DNA from 4 places in the Kitasatospora griseola genome. Region 1 is predicted to be linked to each of the others. Evidence: riboswitches for the same ligand, from Rfam matches in the RefSeq annotation. Region 1 holds a riboswitch; each other region holds the start of a gene.
What was found. A riboswitch is a leader RNA that binds a small molecule or an ion and turns the genes downstream of it on or off. The one in region 1 is predicted to bind cyclic di-AMP.

Region 1 (5,099 bases):
CGGTCCATCCTACCGGTACCACGAAAGCGACTGTGCCCGGCACCGGGTGCAGGTCGGGGCGACTCCCCCCAACACCCGCGCCCACAACGACAACAGGGCCCCGCCCACCGACGAGACCCTGCCGCACGGTCGGGGTGACCGGATTCGAACCGACGGCCTTCCGCTCCCAAAGCGGACGCGCTACCAACCTGCGCCACACCCCGTGGTGCCGAGCAGAAGAGTACACGTCGGCCACCCCTCGACCGGGGCGATATCCGCGAGCCGACAACGCGGAAGAAGTGTGCAATCCACCGGCGCGACCAGGTACCCTGATCCAGTCCTCGCCACCGCGACTGCGGTGCGGGTACGCCTTTGCGGGTGTAGCTCAATGGTAGAGCCCCAGTCTTCCAAACTGGTCACGCGAGTTCGATTCTCGTCACCCGCTCCAGCAGGCCGACGGCCCCGACTGCCCACGCAGTCGGGGCCGTCGGCGTTTCGGCCGGTCACCCCCTCGGCGACACCCCTCGACCACGCGCCCGGCCGCACCCCTCGACCCCCCTGCCGCACCCCGCTGCCGCACCCCGGCCGCCCGCCCGGAGCGCCGCACCCCGGGCAGCCCGAAGGCCCCGGGCGGCCGGGTGGCTGCGCGGGGCCTTCGGGGGGTGAGGCGTGGATCAGACGTTGACGCCGTGGGCCGCCAGGTAGGCGACGGGGTCGATGTCGGAGCCGTAGTCCGGGGTGGTGCGGATCTCGAAGTGCAGGTGCGGGCCGGTGACGTTGCCGGTGGCGCCGGAGAGGCCGATCTGCTGGCCCGCCGTCACGGCCTGGCCGGCCGAGACGGAGATCGAGGACAGGTGGGCGTACTGGGCGTACTTGCCGTCGGCCAGCTTGATGACGACCTGGTTGCCGTAGGCGCCGCCGTTGCCGGCCGAGACCACGGTGCCCGCGGCGACGGCCTTGAGGCTGGTGCCGGTGGCGACCGGGAAGTCGATGCCGGTGTGGTAGCCGCTGGACCAGTTGGAGCCGGCCACCTTGTAACCGGTGGTGACCTTGCCCGGCGCGGGGGCCACGTACGCGGCGTTGGCGCTGGTGGTCGCGGCGACCGGAGCGACCGGCACGGTGGTGACGGCCGGAGCCGGGGTCGACGCCTTCGGGGCCGGGGCCGCCTGCTGGGTCTTGGCGGTGTCGGCGACGGCCGGCTTCGTGACGGTGACGGCCGGCTTGGTGGCGGGCTTCGGCGCAGCGGCGGGCTTCGGCGCGGCGGCGGGCTTCGCGGCGGTGTCCGAGGAGGTGGACTTGGCGGCCGGGGCCTTCGCGGGGGCGGCGGCCTGGCCGTTGATGGTCAGCTGCTGGCCGGGGAAGATCAGGTCGGGGTTGCCGCCGACCACGGAGTGGTTGTCCTGGTAGAGCTTCTCCCAGCCGCCGTCCACGTGCTGCGCGGCAGCGATCTTGGACAGGGTGTCGCCGGAGACGACCCGGTAGTCGTGCGCGGAGGCGACCGGCGTCGCGTCCGTCGAGACCTGGGACGCCGGGCGGTTGGCGCCCTGCTCGGTGGCGGTGTGCGCGGAGGCGGCGGTGACCGGGAGACCGATCGCGGCGCCGGCCACACCGGCGGCGATGGCGATGCGGGCGACGGTGGCCAGGCGCGGCTTGCGGTGCTTGCCCTGAACGGACATGAAGCATTCCTCTCCGACGCCTGCGAGGTGAGCTGTCGGGTTCGGGCGAGAGTTGCCCGGCCGCAGAACTGCGGCTTCACCCCGAGCCGTTCCCGGATGTTCCCGGGCCCGGCGACTTACCTGTGGTTCCCCCGCTCCTGCCGTGGCGTGGTATCTGGTCGGCACCGGACGACGGCAGGACTAGGCGTTCCGTCCGGTGGCCCGCCCGGTCACTGGCCGGGCTGCGGACGAAGCAAATCCCACGGCCCGCGAGGCTGGCAAACGCCGACCGGCCCCGTTCCCAAGATCGGGAAGGGGCTGACGGTCCACCAGGTCACGCGGTGTCGACCGGGCCGCTGCGGTGCGCGTACGGGATCATGACGGTGCGCACACGAACCCCGCACGGTGGGCGACCTCGGCCACCGTGCGCGTTCGGTCGCGGACCCGGCGTGACGCCGTGGGTGACCCTGGTCACCTGCGGGCAGGCCGAATGGACGGTGCGGGGGTGCCTCCCGCCCGTCGTGGCGTGTCGCCGGAGAGCCGACGCGGCGTCAACCCGCGATCGAGGCGATGGCCTTGGAGACCGAGGTGAGGAACTGCTGGATCGGGCCGGCCATGGTCGACTGGCTCAGCATGAAGCCGAACAGGGCGGCGACGATGGCGTGCCCGGACTTCAGCTGCTTGTTGCGAATGAAGATCGCGACGATGATGCCGAACAGGACAAGCGCGGAGACGGAGAAGGCCACCGGGACTCACTTCCTCGATTCGTGGCGGGGGTTCGGGTGAAAGCCGGCGATGGCTCCCAGGCGGAAACCGGCCCCAGCCCCCCGTGTCCCCACCACTCCATCCGGACTCAGTGTGGTCGCTCGTGCGGAGTGCGTAAAGAACTTGCCCGGGGCTCCTGCGCCCGAACCCGCCTGGTAGGACTGATTTTCGCCGACCGCGACGATAGCGGACGGGTTCTGACGGCCCGTCGGCGGGCGGCGGTCCGCGCAGGCCGGCGCGGTAAACCGGCAGGCAGATCCGGTGTCACCGGTCGGCCCGGACGCCGCACCGGAATTGGCCGAAGATCAACGCCCGGGTTTGACACTCCGTGGACACTCCGCGCTCACCGGGTCTGCACTCGCCGCGGGTTCAGCGGCGCCAGATCAGCAGCACCGCGCGGTCGTCGTTGACGTGCTTGGCGACGGTGTCGATCAGCCGGACCGCCGCCCCGGACCGGATCGCCGCCGGTGCGGCGGCGACCAGCCGGTCGGCCTCGCCCATCAGCCGGTCCATGCCCTCGGCGAGGTCGCGGCCGGGGATCTCCACCATGCCGTCGGTGCACAGCATCAGGACGTCGCCGGGGCCGAGGGTGCCGCGCACCCCCTCGAACTTGGCTTCGTCGTAGACGCCGAGCAGCGGGCCCTCGGCCTCCTTGACCTCCCAGTAACCGGCCCCCGCGAGGCGGTGCATGCCGGGCAGGTGTCCGGCGGAGAGCAGTTCGTACTCGCCGGTGTCCAGGTCCACCACCAGGTGGACGGCGGTGGCGAAGCCCTCTGCCCAGTCCTGGCGCAGCAGGTAACCGTTGGCGGCGGGCAGGAAGTCGTGGGCGGGCAGCGAGCCGAGCAGTCCGCCGAAGGCGCCGGACAGCAGCAGCGAGCGGCTGCCGGCGTCCATGCCCTTGCCGGAGACGTCGGCGAGGACGACTTCGAGCACCCGCCCGCCGGGGCCGGTGCGGGCGGCGGCCATGAAGTCGCCGGAGAAGGACTGGCCGCCGGCCGGGCGCAGCGCGGTGTCGGTGTGCCAGCCGTCGGGCAGTTGCGGGATGCGGCCCTGGACCCGGATCCGCTCGCGCAGGTCGAACAGCATGGTGGAGCCGCCCCGCCAGGGCACGCCGATCCGGCGGCGGAACTGGGCGACCAGCAGCCCGGCGACGCCGACCGCGCCGACCACCAGGGCGGCACCCGGGGTCACGCCGTGGGTGTAGGCCTCGGGCTGCGCGCTGGCGACGCGCTCCCCGGTGTGCACCAGGGACTCGGCGATCAGCCCGCCCGCCGCGACGGCGTACAGCAGCACCAGGGTGCCGGGGCGCAGCAGCAGGGCGCCGGCCAGCACCGGCAGCACCAGGGCGGTGGGTGGGGCCCAGTCGGGGATCGCGATGTTCAGCAGCACCAGCACGGGCACGGCGAGGGCGAGGGCGGCGAACGCCCACCAGTCGGCGCCGTCGCCGCGGAAGTAGTCGACGCCGGTGCGGCGCAGCCTGCGTCGGGCCCGGTACAGCGCAGCGCGCAGCCGGGCCGTCACGGGCTCGCGGGGCGGTCTGCCGCCCCGGCCCGTCGCTCCGGTGCGCGCGCTGTCGGCCATGGGGACCGACCTTATCCACCGGCGGTGCCCGCGTCGACGGCCCGGGTGGCACCGAGTGCAACGAGAGCGGCACGCTCCGGTGGGTTTCGGCCGCGGGCGCCGCGACGGGGAGCACCGGAGACCGGAGACCGGCATGGGCGCGACAAATCGGTCGCACGCTTCCGGTTCGGGTGGTAGGCAGGGCCTCATGACGATTCGACACCCCGAACTGACCCTGCGGCCGTTGCGCGTCGAGGAGTGGGAGACCTGGTACAGCACCCTGGACGTGGCGTTCGGCGGCGGCGGGGAGGCCCCCGCGGAGCGCGCGCTGTGGCACGAGTTGACGGAGGTGGAGCGTTCGCTGGCGATCTGCGAGGGCGAGCGCATCGTCGGCGGCGGCTCGGCGTTCAGCTTCCGACTGGTGGTGCCGGGCGGCGCGGTGGTCCCGGCGGCGGGCGTGACGATGGTGGGCGTGCTGCCCACCCACCGGCGCCGGGGCGCGCTGACCGCCATGATGCGCCGTCAGTTGGCGGACGTGCGGGCGGCCGGGGAGTCGCTGGCGGTGCTGACGGCGTCCGAGCCGGCGATCTACGGGCGGTTCGGCTACGGGCAGGGCACCCGCAAGGCCGTGGTGTCGATGCTCCGCGGCCGGGCGAAGGTGCACACGCCGGAGCGCCGCGGCGAGCTGGTGCTGCGGCTGGCCGATCCGACGGCCGAACTGGCGCGCTGCGAGGAGCTGTACGCCCGCCTCGCCACTCGCCGCCCGGGCACCCTGCTGCGGCAGCCCGGCTGGGAGAAGCTCCCGGTGCTGGACGCGCCGGAGTCCCGCAGCGGCTTCTCCCCGCTGCAGTCGGTGCTGGCGGAGGACCCGGAGACGGGAGAGCTGCTCGGCTACGCGCGGTACGCGGTGAAGGACGACTGGAACGAGCGCGGCGCGGCCGGCGTGGTCCGGGTCCGTGCGGTGCAGGCGGAGCAGCCCTGGGTGTACGCCCGGCTGTGGGAGTTCCTGCTGGACCTGGACCTGACGGAGCGGGTGGAGGCGTTCAACCTGCCGGCGGACGACCCGCTGCTGCACCTGGTGTCGGACGTCCGGCACCTGACGCCCCGGATGGTGGACGCCATGTTCGTGCGGCTGGTGGA
Region 2 (5,099 bases), 1.5 Mb from region 1:
TCATCACCCTACGGCCGCGCAGCGCGGCGGCCTGCCGGTCGGCGATCAGCCCGGGGTCCGGGAAGTCGGGGTCCTTGCTGCCCATCAGCACCAGCGCGGGGACCTCGACGGCCTCGCACCAGCCGACCGGCGCGGAGTCGCCCTTGAGGTAGCCGCGCAGCGCGGCCTTGCGGGCGGGCTCGCGCAGCATCTCGGCGAGGCCGGCCCGGTAGGCGTCGAAGTCGGCGGGTCGCTCGGTCGGGTAGTAGAACTTCTGCAGCGCGCTCCACAGGCCCGGGAAGGCGGACACCAGCGGGGCGGCCAGCCCGAACATCGCCTTCTGGAAGCCGTTCAGCGGGAGGTTCTCGATGAAGGCGTCGATCAGCACCACCCCGGCGGTGCGCCCGGGGGCGAGTCCGGCCGTGCGGACCACCGTGGCGCCGGTGTACGAGCTGCCGGCCAGGACGGCGCCGCGCAGGTCGAGGTGGTCGAGCAGGGCGACCAGGTCCTCGGCGATCGCGGCGGGGGAGTGGTCGGTGAAGCCGGTGGAGGACTCGCCGAGGCCGCGCAGGTCCATGGTGATCACCCGGTGTCCGGCGGCGGTCAGCAGCGGGACGAGGTGCCGGTAGGCGGCGCGCTTGTCGAGCATGCCGGGCAGCAGGACCACCGGGACGCCGTCGCCGGGGGTGTCGTCGTAGGCGATCCGGCCGCCGGTGACGTCGAGGTACCGGGTGGTGCCGAGGGTGCTGCTCATGGTGGGCCTCCTGGGCGGGCGGGTGCGGTGCGCCGGGCGCTGGAGGCCCGACCGACTGCCGATAGCCATAAAGCTAAGGCTAATAGCCTTAGCCGTCAAGCGGGGCGGCCGGCCGGGTCGTCAGATGTTCTCCATCTTGAACGGGTCGTGCTCGGCGAGCAGCTTCTCCAGCCGGGCCTGGTCCACCCGGCTGGTGATCGCGCCCTCCTCCTGGCGGTCCCGGACCACCTTGGCCAGCGTGAACGCGGAAGTGATCACGTACAGCACGCCGACGGCGAGGAAGGCGCGCATCCAGGCGCTCACCGGCAGGTAGGCGATCCCGATGGTGAGGGCGATGGCGGCCAGCGCGAAGGAGGCGGCGGCCTGCAGGAAGTAGGCGGCGGTGGTCCGGTGCGGCACGGTTGCGGTCATGGCATCAGGGTCGCGCCGGCCCGGGAGCGGGGCGTGAGTACGGATACTCAACCGTGCGGTCACCATCCGTCAGGTACGGCCTGGTGAATCGTCATAAATCGCCCATAGGGCGTCAGGAAATCTTCACCGTCTCCCGGGAGGAGCTTGGAATCATGGGGTCCATAGGATTAACGTTTGATAACGCAGCGCGGTCGGCAACGCCGTAACCATGCGGCACCGTGCGCCACGCCTAATCCACTTGGGCACACCCTTCGGGGCGTCCCAGGAGCCGGGGAACCACGTTCCACCGGGGTGAATCGGGACGGCCCTGGGCCCGACCGTAGGAGACCTTCCACCTCCGAACCCGTCAGCTAACCCGGTCGGCGGCAGGGAAGGAAGGAGCACGCCCCCGTGGCGTCGACCTACACCGAGAGCACCGGCACCCAGCTGCTCGACCACCCGGTCGAGCCGGAAGCCGCCCGGCACCGGCTGCCCCGTCAGTCCCGCGCCGGCGCGCCCCTGCTGGGCGTCACCGCGATGACCGCCGCGCTCAGCGCCACCGGACTCGCCGCCGCCCCCGCGCAGGCCGCCGCCCCGGTGCCCGTCACCGCCGCCGACGAGGTCTCCGACGGACTGCTCGCCGCCGACCCCGGCCTCGCCCTCGCCGCCCGCATCCAGCAGCAGGCCGACGGCCAGCGCACCTCCGCCGACGAATCCGCCCGGCTCGCCGCCGCCCAGGACGCCGAGGCCAAGCGCGCCGCCCAGCAGGCCGAGGCCGAACGGGACGCGCACACCCTGCCGGTGGCCGGCTACCAGCTGACCGCGCACTTCGCCCAGGCCGGCTCGCACTGGGCGCACCTGCACACCGGCCTGGACTTCGCCGCCCGCACCGGCACCCCCGTCGCCGCCGTCGCCGGAGGCACCGTCACCTCGGCGGGCTGGTCCGGCCCCTACGGCTACCGGGTCATCCAGACCCTCCCCGACGGCACCGAACTCTGGTACTGCCACCTCTCCCGGATCGTCACCGCCTCCGGCCCGGTCGCCCCCGGCGCCGTGCTCGGCGCGGTCGGCGCCACCGGCAACGTCACCGGCCCGCACCTGCACCTGGAGGTCCGCCCCGGCGGCGGCGCCCCGGTCGACCCGCTGCCCTGGCTCCAGCAGCTCGGCCTGCAGCCGTAACTCCCGCGCTCACCGACGGCCGTCGTCTCCCGGCAGGAGTCGGCGGCCGAACACCGCGCACCCGAACAGCACCCCGCCGGCCAGGAAGAACGGCTCGTACAGCAGTGTCGCGAAGCGGGCCGTCGCGGCCGGCTCCGCCACCGAGCGGTGACCGGCCGCCAGCGCCGCCCGGTCCGGCACGGACGGCGCGGCGTGCACGATCAGCACCACCGCCGTGCCCCGCGCGGCCCACAGCAGCTGCGGGCCGGCAGCCGCCCGCCCCACGGCCGCACCAGCGCCAGGGCAGCGGCCGCCGCGCACAGCGGTGTCGCGACGACGTCGATCACCAGCAGCGGCGTGTTGTCCAGCACCGACAGGCCGCCCGGCCCGGCCGCCCAGCAGCCAGTACAGGTGCACCAGGGCGAAGCCCGCCGACCAGAACGCGGCGGCCAGGGCGGCGACCCGCCGGAACGACGGGCACAGGCCGGCCGCGGCGGCGCCGGCGGGAGTCACGATGTCCATGGCTCCACCCTGGCCCGGCGGCCCCGCCCCGCGGATCGTCCGGACGGCCACGGCCGATGGATCATCAGGACGATCCCCGGGTCCTCCGAACGGCGGACCCGACGGGCCGGAGCCCTCAGTACACCTCGGGGGCCAGCTCCGGGAACTCCTCCAGCAGCAGCCGGGCCAGCCCCGGTACCGTCCACTCGCCGCACAGGTCGATCGCGGCCTGTGCCACCGCCTCCTCGAACTCCTCGAACTCCCCGGCGAGTTCGTCCGGCATCGGCAGACCCCGGGCGGTCAGCTCCGCCAGGTTGCGGTAGCTGCGCCGCATCAGGCCCTGCTCCAGCAGCCGGCGCGCGCCGTCCGTGGACACCCCGACCAGCAGCGCCCGCTCCGGGCCCCAGCCGCCGTCCGGCTCCACGCCCGGCACCCGCTCGTACGCGGCGAAGCGCTCCTCGACGTCCAGCGCCCGGAACTCCTCCAGCCAGCCCCGCACCCGGTCGAGGTCCTCCACCGGCACGCCGTCCGCGCGCAGCAGCAGGGTGTACAGCCGGGGCCAGGTCAGCAGGTCGGACCGGAGCAGCAGCGAGCCCACCAGCACCTCGCCCTGCCAGTCGGTCTCCTCGCGCAGCTTCTCCAGCCGCTTGGCGTTCAGCCGCCGCGCCGCCCGCTGCCACTCGATCAGCAGCTGCACCGCCGCCGGGTACGCCCGGGCGTCGCCGTCCGGCTGGACGTACAGGTGCAGCTGCTCGTACAGCAGGTGCTCCAGCACCGGCGAGGTCAGCTCCGGGAAACCGTCGTGCATCCGGGCGCCGCCCAGCTCCAGCAGCGTCAGGACGGTTCGCACCGCGGGCTCGGGTACCGCCTCCAAACCCTCCTCGGCGGCCCACTCCAGCAGGTCGGCGGCTCGGGTACGGGGGAGCAGGTGCAGGTCTTCGTCGTCCACCCAGGTACGGTAGCCGGTCCGCGCGGGGCCGCCCGGTAGGGTCGGGCGCCATGGAAACCGTCCGGCTGACCGGCCCCCGGCTCACCCTGCGGGAGTACCGCCACACCCCCGAGGAGGTCGCCGCGCTGCACGCCGTCCACGGCGACCCCCGGACCGTCCGCCATCTCCCGTTCGACGCCGCCGACTTCGAGGAGTGCGCCGACCAGATCGAGCTCTACCTCGACGAGGCCGAAGCGGAACCCCGGCAGCACTACCGGCTGGCCGTCGACGACGCCGCCGGCGAGTCGATCGGCCAGGCCGCCCTCACCCGCGAGGGCGAGCACGCCGCCCAACTCGGCTGCGCGCTGCGCCCCGACACCTGGGGCCGCGGCCACGCCGGGGAGGTCACCGCGCTGCTGTGCGCGCTCGGCTTCGACACCCTCGGCCTGCACCGGCTGTTCGCCCGCACCGACCCGGCCAACCCGGCCGCCGCCCGGGTGCTGGTCAGGGCGGGCTTCCGGTACGAGGGCCGGATCCGCGCCGAGTCCCACTGGGGCGGCAGCTGGCACGACGCCCTCCAGTACTCGCTGCTCGCCCCCGAATGGCGGGCCCTGGCCACCCCCGGAGCCGGGGGATAACCCCACCCCGAACTCGGCAGCAGGCCTCATACCGGCGACCGGGCCCGGTGCGGCACCTTTGAAGGGTGCCCGGCGCCGCCGACCGGCGGTGCCGACCCCGACCACCGAAGGACCGCGGATGTCCACCGCTGCGTACCGTGCCACCACCGGCGACCACTCCATCCGGCCCGGGTTCTGGCGCGCCCCGATCTCCCGGGCAGGCTTCCGGGAGCTCGGCTTCGCGCTCAGCGGCCTGCCCGTCGCCATACTCGGCTTCTCCGTCGTCGTCACACTGTTCAGCACCGGCCTCGGCCTCGCCGTCACCATGCTCGGCCTGCCCGTGCTCGCCCTGCTGACGATCGCCGGCCGCGGCTTCGGCGCCGCCGAACGCTTCCGGCTCCGCACCATGCTCGACCTCGACCTGCCCGACCCGCGCGAGGTGACGGCCCGCCGGGAGGGCGTCTGGGGCGCGATCACCGCCCGGCTCGCCGACCCGGTCGGCTGGAAGGGCGCGCTCTACCAGTTCGTCATGTTCCCCTGGGCGATCCTCAGCTTCGCGCTCTCCACCGTCTTCTTCACCGTCGGCTGGGCGCTCCTGCTGTTCCCCGCCTACCAGTGGGTGTTCGGCCGCTACACCGACTGGGACGGCTACCGGGTCGCCAACTGGACGGACTCGCACGGCGTCCACCACGTCTACGACCTCACCTCGCCGTTCCAGATCGCCGGCGTCAGCCTGATCGGCCTGCTCCTCGTCCTGCTCACCCCGCAGCTG
Region 3 (5,099 bases), 2.5 Mb from region 1:
ATTCGTCGGCCCCGACGGACCGGTCACCGCCGGCGAGCCCTACCGGCCCGGCGGCCACGTCTGGTTCCACCGGGAGCCCGGGCCGCCCGAACCCGTGGTGCCGTTCCCGGTGGAGGTGCTGTACCGCGACGAGCGGATCGTGGTCGCGGACAAGCCGCACTACCTGGCCACCACACCGCGCGGCCGCCACGCCACCGAGACCGCGCTCGCCAGGCTGCGCCGCGACCTCGACCTGCCCCGGCTCAGCCCCGCGCACCGCCTGGACCGCCTCACCGCGGGCGTGGTGCTGTTCGTCGCCGACCCCGCCCGCCGGGGCGCCTACCAGGGACTGTTCGAACGGCGGGAGGCCGTCAAGACGTACGAGGCGATAGCCGCGCACGACCCGGCGGTGACCCTGCCGACCACGGTGCGCAACCGGCTGGTCAAGGACCACGGCCGACTGGACGCCTACGAAGTCCCGGGCGAGCCCAACGCGGAGAGCCGGGTCGAGCTGCTGGAGGCCCGCGACGGCCTCGGCCGCTACCGGCTCGCCCCGCGCACCGGCCGGACCCACCAGCTGCGGGTGCACATGAACGGGCTGGGCCTGCCGATCCTCGGCGACCCGATCTACCCCGCGCTGCTGCCCGAACAGGACTCGGAGGACTACCGGCGCCCGCTCCAACTGCTGGCGCGCTCGCTGGAGTTCACCGACCCCGTGGACGGCACGCCGCGGCGCTTCGTCAGCGGACGGGTGCTGGCGGCATGGGCGGATCCGGTCGGCTGGCGAGGCTGACAGACCCTCGGGCCGACGGTCTGCGCCTCCTTGTGCGCGGTGTATTGACGGACAGTCTAATAACTTCTACCTTCGCGGCAGTGGCACCATCCCACCCTCGACTCCGCCCCACCGCGAAGGAGCCGGCATGCCGCCCCAGCCCGCCGTCACCCCCGGCGCCCCCGACCGCGAGCGCACCGCCCCCGACCGGGAACGCACCGCCGAACGCCTGCTCGCCTCCTCCGCGAAGCTCTCGTTCAACCCGCTCAAGGACGTCGACTGGGACGCCGACCCCGTCCCCGGCGCCTACTACTGCCCGCCCCGCCACCTCTCCCTCTACGGCACCGACCTGTGGGAGCGGATGACCGAGGGCGAGCGCATCGAACTCTCCAAGCACGAGGTCGCCTCGATCGCCAGCGTCGGCATCTGGTTCGAGGAGATCCTCATGCAGATGCTGCTGCGGCACGCCTTCGACCGGGACCCCACCAGCAACCACGTCCAGTACGCGCTCACCGAGATCGCCGACGAATGCCGGCACTCGATCATGTTCGCCCGCATGATCGAAAAGATGGGCGCCCCCGCGTACGGCGCCGGATTCGTCGCCCACAACCTCGGCCGGCTGTTCAAGGCGATCTCCACCCACAGCCAGACCTTCGGCGGCACCATGTACGTCGAAGAGATCCTGGACGCGTTCCAACGCGAAATGATGAACGACGACACGCTCCAGCCGCTCACCCGGCAGGTCTCCCGGATCCACGTCATCGAGGAGGCCCGACACATCAGCTACGCCCGCGAGGAACTCGTGCGCAAGCGGCTCGGGTTCCTGCAGCGCCGGTGGGAGCAGCTGTTCCTCGGAGTGGTCATCTACTTCGCCACCACCGCGCTGATCCACCCCCGGGTCTACGCCGCCGTCGGCCTCGACCCGAAGGTCGGCAAGGCCGTCGCCCGGGCCAACCCCCACTGGCGCAGCACCAAGATCGAGATGGCCCGGAAGGTGATCGGGGTTCTGGACCGCGCCGGACTGGTCGGCGCCGCCAACCGCTGGCTGCTGCGCGCCGCCGGAGTGATCGCCTGAGCGGGGAGTGGGAGAGCGCCGGGGACGGGGCGACGGCCTCGCCGGGAACTCCGTCGAGGGAGCACCGCGGCGGCCTGCACCGCGCCGGGCCGCCGCCCCGAAGCGACGGTGGCCCGGCCTGGCAGTCCTCAGCCCAGGTTCAGCACCTGGCCCGGCTGGATCAGGTCCGGGTTCTCGCCCAGCACCTGCTTGTTGGCGTTGTAGAGCTCGGTCCAGCCGCCGTCCAGCTCGTGGGTGCGGGCGATCTTCGCCAGCGTGTCACCCGGGCCGACGGTGTACGGCTGGGCGGCCGGGGTGCCGGCCGCCGGGGTGTCGGTGGCCGGCGGGCTGCTGGTGGGCGACGTGGACGTGCTCGGCTGCAGCGCGCCGGCCGCCTGGCTCGGGTCGGTGTTCGGAGCGGTCGGCGAGGTGGTCGGTGCGGGCGACTGGTTGCCGCCGGTTCCGTTTCCGCCTCCGGTCTCGCCCTGGCCCTGGTCCTGACCCTGCCCCTGGCCGTTGCCTGCGCCGTTGTTGCTGTTGCCGTTCTCCGTCCCGTTCCCGTGCCCGTTTCCGTTGCCATTCTGGCCGTCGGAGGGCGTGGTGGGGTTCGGGGTGGGGTTCGGGCTCGGGGCGGTGCTCGGGTCGGTCGGCGGTGCCGGGACGACCGGGGTGGCCGGAGCGGTCGGGGCCTGCGCGTCCGGGGTGGTGGTCGGGGACGGTGCAGCGGTCGGCGGCTGCGGGTGCGTCAGCTGCATGTAGCGCTCGTACAGGCTCTGGTGGCTGGTCCAGAACCAGCCGCCGTTCTTCTGGTACCAGTACACGTGGGACACCGGGTCGTAGCCGGGCAGGCCGGAGAAGACCGGGGCGGCGTTCGGGGCGGCGACGGTGCCGTCCGAGGCGGTGTTGGCAGCTGCCGCGCCGCGGGCACCGCGCAGCGCACCCGACTCGTCCGCCGAGTCGTTGGTGTCCACCACGCCGGGAGCGCTGGCCACGCGCAGGTCCGACGAGTCGGCGCACGAGGCCCACGGCTGCGGGCCCTCGGTGGCCAGGATGCGTTCGGCGACCACGATCTGCTGGCTGCGGGTGGCGCCGTTGGGCAGCTCGGCGTACTGGGTGCCGCCGTAGTCGACCCAGCGCTGGGCGGTGATCTGGAGACCGCCGTACATGCCGTCGCCCGAGTCGAGACTCCAGTTGCCGCCGCTCTCGCAGTCGGCGACCCGGTCCCAGACCGCGCTGGGCGCGGCCTGTGCACCCGTCGCGGTGAGCAGTGGCAGTGCGATGCCGACACCGACGACGCCGGCCGCGGCGATGGCCCGCTCGGCGGCTTTCTCCGCCTGGCTCTGCTTACGGTGACGCCCGGAACCCGTGAAGAGCATGCTCGATCCTCTCCGCACGCCTGCGAGGTGAGCTGTCGGGTTCGGACCCGGAGGGAGGCCCGGCCGCCGTCTGCCGGTCGGAGCCGGTTCGGGCGACTTCACCCCTAGCCGTGGGGGACGGCGACGTACCTGGTTCCCCCGTCCCCGCCCAGGGTTGTGGTGATCGACCCGGCAACGCGGCGGGCAGGGTTCGGCGTTGCCGCGTGCGGGGCCCGGCGGTGCGGGCCGGACCGAGCCTATTCACTCGAACGGAGCAATCACAAGCTCATCGCGCCGGCATCACGGGCGAGTCACGCAGGTCTGGCCGGGTTCGGACGCGGAGCGCCCGGGCGCGGGCGGGGAGGCGTGGCGGCCGTGCGTGGGCGACCGGTTGGCGGGAGTTCGGAGGAGGGGGAGCGGTCTGATCGGGTGGTCGGGGGGTGGGTGGTCGGGGGGTGGGTGATCGGGCAGTCGGGGGTGGGGCGATCGGATGCGAAAGTCTGACCGATCGGTGGGATTGGGAATCGGGTGGAGGGGAAGGCGGGCGTCCGGGCTCCGGTCCCATGAATTTGACTGAACGTCAACTCGCCTGAGAAGCATGGGCAGTTGAGGTGAACCAGAGCATTGCCGACCTTGCGGATAAATCGCGCGACAGCCCGTTCGGGGGCTCCCTACCATCACGGTGATCGCTGTTCCCCGACCCGCTGTGGAGGTGCCCGTGGCTGCGCTGATTCCCGAAGTGCTCCGGGTGGAGCGCCAGTTCGCCCGTCTGTTCGTCGCTCAGTCGCTGTCCGTACTGGGGGACAGGGTGTCGTTCGTGGCGCTGCCGTTCGCAGTGCTGTCGATCGGCGGGTCAGCTGCCGATGTCGGCCTGGTGGCGGCGGCGGGCTTGCTGCCGATGCTGGTGTTCACACTGGCCGGCGGCGTGTGGGCGGACCGGATACCGAGACAGCGGATCATGCTGGTCTCCGATCTGGTGCGGTGCGCGGTCCAGACGGCTGTCGCGGTGCTGCTGCTCACCGGGACGGCCCGGGTCGGGGTGCTGGCGGCGCTGATGGTGGTGTTCGGCGTGGCGGACGCTTTCTTCCTGCCTGCCTCCACGGGGCTGCTGCCGCTGCTGGTGCCCAGTGAACGGCTGGGCGAGGCCAATGCGCTGCGCGGGTTCGTCCACTCGGCGGGGCTGGTGGTCGGCCCGGTGCTGGCCGGTGCGCTGGTTGCCGTCGCCGGCCCCGGCGGCGCACTGCTGGCGGACGCAGCGAGCTTCGCCGCCAGCGCCGCAGTGCTGGCGAGGCTCGGCACGGTGGGCGGGAGGGCCGTCACGGAGCGGGCCGAGCGCCTCGGGTTCCTGGCCGAACTCCGGGTCGGCTGGCAGCAGGTGCGCCAGCGGTCCTGGGTGTGGTCGAGCATGCTCGTGATCGCGGTCTACCACGTGGTGGTGCTGCCCTCGGTGTTCGTGCTCGGTCCGGTGCTGGCGGATCGCGAGTGGGGCGGGGCCGGCGCCTGGGCCGTGGTGGTCACCGCCTTCGGCCTCGGTGCGATCGTCGGCGACGTCTGTGCCTACCGCCTCAAACCGGCCCGTCCGATGGCGGTGGCGGCCGTCGCGATGGTGGTTGCCTCCTGTCAGGCGCTGATCATCGGATCCGGCGCTCCGGTCGTGGTGATCGCTCTGCTGGAGGCGTGCACCGGAGTCGGCGTCTCCCTGTTCTTCGTGCTGTGGGAGACGTCACTCCAGGTGCACATACCCGAGCAGATGCTGTCCCGGGTCAGCTCCTACGACCAGCTGACCGCGGAGGCGCTGATGCCGCTCGGCCTGGTGCTCGCAGGCCCGCTCTCCGACGGGATCGGCGTGCACCGGGCGCTGTTCGGCATGACCGCTCTGGCACTGCCGGCCGGCCTCGTCCTGCTCGCCCTGCCGGCGGTTCGGGGACTGCCTGCACGG
Region 4 (5,099 bases), 410 kb from region 1:
CCCGGCCGCGACCTGGCTCTGCAGGGCGCCGGCCTCGCGTTGCAGCCTTCGCTGCTGCTCCTGGGCCGCGTTGTACTTCTCGTTCGCCTGCTCGGCCTCCTCGTACAGCTGGTCGACCTGCGCCTTGACGTCGGTGCGGTCGGGCGGGTCGGTCGGCGCGGCGCCGGCCGGGGCGACGCCGAGGTGGAGGACGCCGGTCGCGGCGGCGGTGAGCGCCAGGGCGCGGGCGAGGCGCTGGACACCGGGCAGTGGGGGGCGACGGTGCACGGACACGTGCGACGACTCCGTTCCTGCGGCCGGCCTCCGCCGCCGCCCGCCGGTCGGGCGGCCGTCCGCACGGGGGGCCGGGCCAGAGGTTAGCGAGTCGGAAGGATCCAGTCCAAACCCTGACAACCTCGAATATTCGACCGCGAATCGGACACCGGAACGAGTGCGGCCCGGCACCCCCTGTGCGGGGTGCCGGGCCGGGCGCTCGAAGGAGCCGTCAGATCCGGACGATCTTGGTGATCGGCATCACGGTGGCGGACTCGTAGCGGACCTGCGCGCCAGTGTGCGGGGCGTGCACGATCTGCCCGTTGCCGACGTACATGCCGACGTGGTGCTGGTCGCCGTAGTAGATGATCAGGTCACCCGGTCGGGCGTTGGCGATGTTGGTGCCGATGTTGGTGCCGGCACCCGCCTGGGCCTGCGAGGTGCGCGGGATCGACACACCCGCTTGGGCGTAGGCCCACTGCATCAGACCGGAGCAGTCGAAGGTGCTCGGGCCGGCCGCGCCGTAGGAGTACCAGCTGCCCAGCTTGGACAGCGCGGCGCTCATCGCGGCGCCCGCGTAGCCGGCCGGAGCCTGCACCGGGGCGGCGAGGTCGGTCCGGGCGGTGTCGCGGGAGGCCCGCTCGGCCTGGCTGCGGGAGGCGTCGGCGGCCTTGGCCTCGGCCGCGGCGAGCTCGTCGCGCTCCTTCTGGGTGAGCGTGTTGAGCAGGTCCTGCGCCTTGGCCAGCTTGGCCTGGACGTCCTCCTTGTCGGCCTGGAGGGCCTTCGTGGTGGTGTCCAGCTCGGCGAGCTTCTGCTCGGCCTCCTTGCGCTGCCCGTCCAGCTTGGCCTGCTCGGCCTTGAAGCTCTTCAGCAGGTCCGCCTGGGTGGCGCCGACCGTGTTGAGCGTGCCGGCCTGCCCGAGGAAGGCGTCCGGGCTGCTGGAGAGCATCAGCTGCATGGTCTGCGAGATGCCGCCGTTGCGGTACTGCTCGGCGGCGATGTTGGCCAGGCTGTCCTGAACGGTGGTCACCTGGTCCTGCTGGCGGGCCAGCTGGTCCTGCAACTGGGTGACCTGCTTCTGCAGGTTCTGCTGCTTCTCGACGGAGGCGTTGAGCGCCTCGGTCTTCACCTCGGCCTGCTCGTTGAGCTGGTCGACCTGCTGCTTGACCTGGTCCTTGGTGGGCGCCGGGTCGGCGTGCGCGCCGGTCTGCGCGGAGAGCGCGACGGCGGTGGCGGCAGCGGCAGTGAGAATCGAGACCCGGGCACGGCCGACGGGCTTGGGACGGCGATGGGACGCCACGAAGGCGGACTCCTTCTTCCTCACACCGCCTACCGGGTGAGCTGACGGGTTCGGGCCGGAAGAGATGCCCTACAGCGCTTCACCGACCGCTGTCGCGGCCGGCCCGGCGCCGATTCACCCCGGGGGAACGTGGTTCCCCGGCTCCGTTCGACAGCACCCCCGCAGGGGTATCCCCGTCGGCGGACCTCGTTCTGACGATCCGCCCGCTGTGTCACGGACTCGGCGGCGACCCCCACCGTCGCCCCCCTTGGGCGATCGACTCTGCGGCGGTCGAACCAAGACCCTAGTAACCGATCCGTGATCGGTTCAAATCCTTGTCCGAAAAAAATCTGAATCTGAGTCAATTTCGATTACGGAAATGACCGAACGTAAGGGATTCGTTGCACAGTGCGCAGCATTTCCCTTCGTTCCATCGAAAAACACAACGCCCGGACGTGTTCGAGATCACAGTGGAATCTCGACCCGTCCGGGCGTGTCACGGCGCGTCAGTTGTCGCCCTCTGGGGCGTATGTCCGGATTGTCGGACCGTCAGACCCGGCGGATGGTGAGGATCGGCAGGGTGTCCGCGGCCATCAGCTTCACCACGTCGCCGGTGCGCGGCGCGTGCACCACCATGCCGTTGCCGACGTACATGCCCACGTGGTGCGCGTCGTTGTAGTAGACCACCAGGTCACCGGGCTGCGCGTTGTGCCAGTCCTTGCCCACGTTGGTGCCCACGCCGGCCTGCGACTGCGAGGTGCGCGGCAGCGAGACGCCGGCCTGCGCGTACGCCCACACCATCAGGCCGGAGCAGTCGAAGGTGCTCGGGCCGGTCGCGCCCCACACGTAGGCCGAGCCGCGCTTGTCGAGCGCCCGCTGCACCGCGACGCCGGCGTAGCCGGCGGCCTTCGGCAGGCTGCCCAGGTCGACCCGGTCGGCGCCGCGCGAGGCTGCGCCGCCGCCGCGCAGGATCGCGGCCCGGTCGGTGGCGGAGAGCTGGCTGAGCAGCTTCTGCGCCTCCTGGAGCTTGCTCTGCACGTCGTTCTTGGCGTCGTTGAGCGCCTGGGTGGAGCTGTCCAGCTCGGCCAGGACGGTCGCCGCCTCCTGCTTCTGCTGGTCCAGCCGGCGCTGCTGGTCCTCCAGCGACTTCAGCGTGGCGGCCTGGGTGCTGGCCGCCTGGTCGAAGGAGGACGCCTGGTCCAGGTACTTGTCCGGGTCGGAGGAGAGCATCAGCTGCATCGACGGGTCGATGCCCGCGTGCCGGTACTGGTCGCCGGCCACCGCCGCCAGCCCGGAGGCCAGCTCGGTCAGCTGCTCCTGGCCGCGGGCCACCTGGTCCTGCAGCTGGTCGGCCTGCTTGCGCAGCTGGTCGGCCTTCTCCTTGGCGCCGTTGTACTTCTCGGCGGCCTGCTCCTGCTCCTCCAGCAGCTTGTCGACCTGCGCCTTGACCTCGTCCTTGTTCGGCTGGGCCGGCGCGGCGTGCGCACTCACCTGGGCCGACAGGGCGACCGCGGTCGCGGCGGCAGCGGTCAGCACGGTCACCCGGGCGCGACTCGGCTGCTTGGGACGGCGGTGGGAGGCCACGGCGGTGCTCCTTCTTCCTGCTGGACTCACCCGATCAGGCGATAGTCCGGAATATAGGTTTGACGCCAGACCCTAGTGAAGTCCCTACCTCCGCGTCCACTCCCGGGGGGCTCCCGAATGGGCTTCTCCGCCCCCTTTCACCACACCGACACACTCCGGACGCTTCAACGCCGCTGACCGCCCGTCAACTCGATCAGCTGCGCGACAGCCGGTTCAGCAGCAGCACCGAGGCCACCGGGCGGGCGCCGGCCTTGCGCACCCCGTCCGCGACCTCCTTGTCGGCGGAGACCACCACCACCGGCCGGCCCTGCGGCTCGGCCCGCACCATGCGGCGGATCAGCTCGTCCGCGGTCTCCCCGGTCCGACTGAACCGGACCCGCACACCGCGCGGCGGAGCCATGATCACCGGCACGTCCAGGTCCTGGCCGTCGAACACGCAGGTCACCTCGGCCTGGGTCCGCTGGGCCAGCATCGCCAGGCCGCCCAGCAGCCTCAGCCGCTGCTGCTCCAGCGGCAGTTGCGGATAGCCGGTCTTGGTCACGTTGTAGCCGTCCACCACCAGGTGGACCTGCGGGATGGCCAGCAGCTGGTCCAGCAGCGCCGGATCGTCCTCGGCCAGGCCGCGCCGGGCCACGTCGTGCGGCGAGGCCGAGCCGGGCTCCACCGCCTCCACCAGGTCGGCGGGGCGCAGCGCCGTCACCGGCAGTGCCAACTCCCGCTGCAGGCCCTGCGCGGACTGCAGCACGGTGTCCAACAGCAGCCGCAGCCGCATGTCCTCGACGCTGCGGCCCTCCCGGGCGGTGCGCCGCCCGGTCTCCACCGCGGACTCCAGCTCGGACACCCGGTGCCGCAGCCGGCGGGCCTCCACCTCGGCGGCGCCGCGCTCGGCCGCGGCGGCGGCCCGGGCGGCCTCCAGCTCGGCGGCCAGGCGGCGGCTCTCGGCCTGCGCCCGGCGGGTGTCGGCCTCCAGCGAACGGACCTTCTTGCGCAGCGAGTCGGCCTCCCGGCGCACCCCCTCGGACTCGGCGCGGTGCCGGTCCAGCTCGGCGCGGGCGGCGGAGCGGGCCTCGGCGAGCTCCTCCTGGAGCTTCTCGACCATCCGGGCGGCCTCCGCGGCGACGCCCTCGGCGTCCACCCGCTCGGCCTGCTCGCCGGCCTCCTCTACCAGCCGGGCCCAGCCGGTGGGCCGCACCAGGTAGGCGGCGGCCGCCACGTCCATCGGGTCGGCGGCGGCCGGCACGGTGCCCGCCTCCAGCGCGCGCACCAGGTCGGGCTGGCCGAGCCGCAGCCGCTCGGCTATCCGCACCCGGAACGCCGGGTCGGACTCCAGCGCGGCGGCCAGCGCGGTCGCCGCGTACTTGGCCCGCCGGGCGGCGGTGAACTTCGCGTAGGGGCGCAGCGCGGCGGGCAGCTCGCCGGGCGCGATGCCGCCGAGCGCGTCGGACGCGATGCCCACCACCCGGCGCCGCACGCCCTCGGGCAGCGTCCGGCCGGCCGTCTCGGCGTTGCCGTCCTCGGCGCCCGGTGCGGTCTCGCCGTTGCCGTCCTCGGCGCCCGGTGCGGTCTCGGCGGCCTCGACGGGCCCAGCGTCCTGGGTCTGTCGGACCGGAGCGGGCGCGGTCCCGTCCGTGCCCGTGGGCGCGTTCGCTGCCTCCGCCACTGTTCTCGGCTCCGATCCTGGTCCGGGCGGGCCCCGGCGGGTGCCGGGGGCGTTGGTGTCCGCCGCTGCTTGCAATTGTCCCGTCTACCGTGCCGCACCGACAGCACCCCGCCGACGAGTCCGCCCCGCGCCCCCGTCCGGGCGCGGACGGGAACGCGGGGCGGTGGAAGTGCGTCAGCCCTGCGCGGGGCCACCCTCCGCGGACTCCTCGGCGCCCGGGCGGGCCACCAGCTCGACCTGGTCCACGGCGTTGCACCAGCGGCAGCGCACCGACTCGACGGTCTCGGAGAGCACCTGGGTCTCCTCGACCTTGGAGTCGCCGGC

Region 2: it holds a riboswitch for cyclic di-AMP, as region 1 does, so the genes downstream of both, ACI1MP_RS17960 (M23 family metallopeptidase) here and ACI1MP_RS25200 (peptidoglycan DD-metalloendopeptidase family protein) in region 1, are expected to answer to the same signal.
Region 3: it holds a riboswitch for cyclic di-AMP, as region 1 does, so the genes downstream of both, ACI1MP_RS35735 (transglycosylase family protein) here and ACI1MP_RS25200 (peptidoglycan DD-metalloendopeptidase family protein) in region 1, are expected to answer to the same signal.
Region 4: it holds a riboswitch for cyclic di-AMP, as region 1 does, so the genes downstream of both, ACI1MP_RS27055 (NlpC/P60 family protein) here and ACI1MP_RS25200 (peptidoglycan DD-metalloendopeptidase family protein) in region 1, are expected to answer to the same signal.

The regions. Positions count from the first base shown of each region.
Region 1 covers NZ_CP173360.1:5,539,920-5,545,018, reverse strand. The annotation lists tRNA gene ACI1MP_RS25210 (tRNA-Pro) at 130-203, opposite strand; tRNA gene ACI1MP_RS25205 (tRNA-Gly) at 354-427, shown strand; gene ACI1MP_RS25200 (peptidoglycan DD-metalloendopeptidase family protein) at 654-1,655, opposite strand; cyclic di-AMP (ydaO/yuaA leader) riboswitch at 1,658-1,813, opposite strand; gene ACI1MP_RS25195 (hypothetical protein) at 2,186-2,380, opposite strand; gene ACI1MP_RS25190 (PP2C family protein-serine/threonine phosphatase) at 2,769-3,980, opposite strand; gene ACI1MP_RS25185 (GNAT family N-acetyltransferase) at 4,168-5,099, shown strand, end outside.
Region 2 covers NZ_CP173360.1:4,002,656-4,007,754, reverse strand. The annotation lists gene ACI1MP_RS17970 (alpha/beta fold hydrolase) at 1-733, opposite strand, end outside; gene ACI1MP_RS17965 (YiaA/YiaB family inner membrane protein) at 854-1,144, opposite strand; cyclic di-AMP (ydaO/yuaA leader) riboswitch at 1,361-1,524, shown strand; gene ACI1MP_RS17960 (M23 family metallopeptidase) at 1,535-2,302, shown strand; gene ACI1MP_RS17955 (DUF3995 domain-containing protein) at 2,312-2,803, opposite strand; gene ACI1MP_RS17950 (hypothetical protein) at 2,919-3,731, opposite strand; gene ACI1MP_RS17945 (GNAT family N-acetyltransferase) at 3,782-4,348, shown strand; gene ACI1MP_RS17940 (sensor domain-containing protein) at 4,467-5,099, shown strand, end outside.
Region 3 covers NZ_CP173360.1:8,033,208-8,038,306, forward strand. The annotation lists gene ACI1MP_RS35725 (pseudouridine synthase) at 1-772, shown strand, start outside; gene ACI1MP_RS35730 (diiron oxygenase) at 900-1,826, shown strand; gene ACI1MP_RS35735 (transglycosylase family protein) at 1,955-3,181, opposite strand; cyclic di-AMP (ydaO/yuaA leader) riboswitch at 3,185-3,353, opposite strand; gene ACI1MP_RS35740 (MFS transporter) at 3,879-5,099, shown strand, end outside.
Region 4 covers NZ_CP173360.1:5,954,327-5,959,425, reverse strand. The annotation lists gene ACI1MP_RS27060 (NlpC/P60 family protein) at 1-273, opposite strand, end outside; gene ACI1MP_RS27055 (NlpC/P60 family protein) at 485-1,552, opposite strand; cyclic di-AMP (ydaO/yuaA leader) riboswitch at 1,563-1,718, opposite strand; gene ACI1MP_RS27050 (NlpC/P60 family protein) at 2,081-3,115, opposite strand; gene ACI1MP_RS27045 (NYN domain-containing protein) at 3,309-4,775, opposite strand; gene ACI1MP_RS27040 (hypothetical protein) at 4,950-5,099, opposite strand, start outside.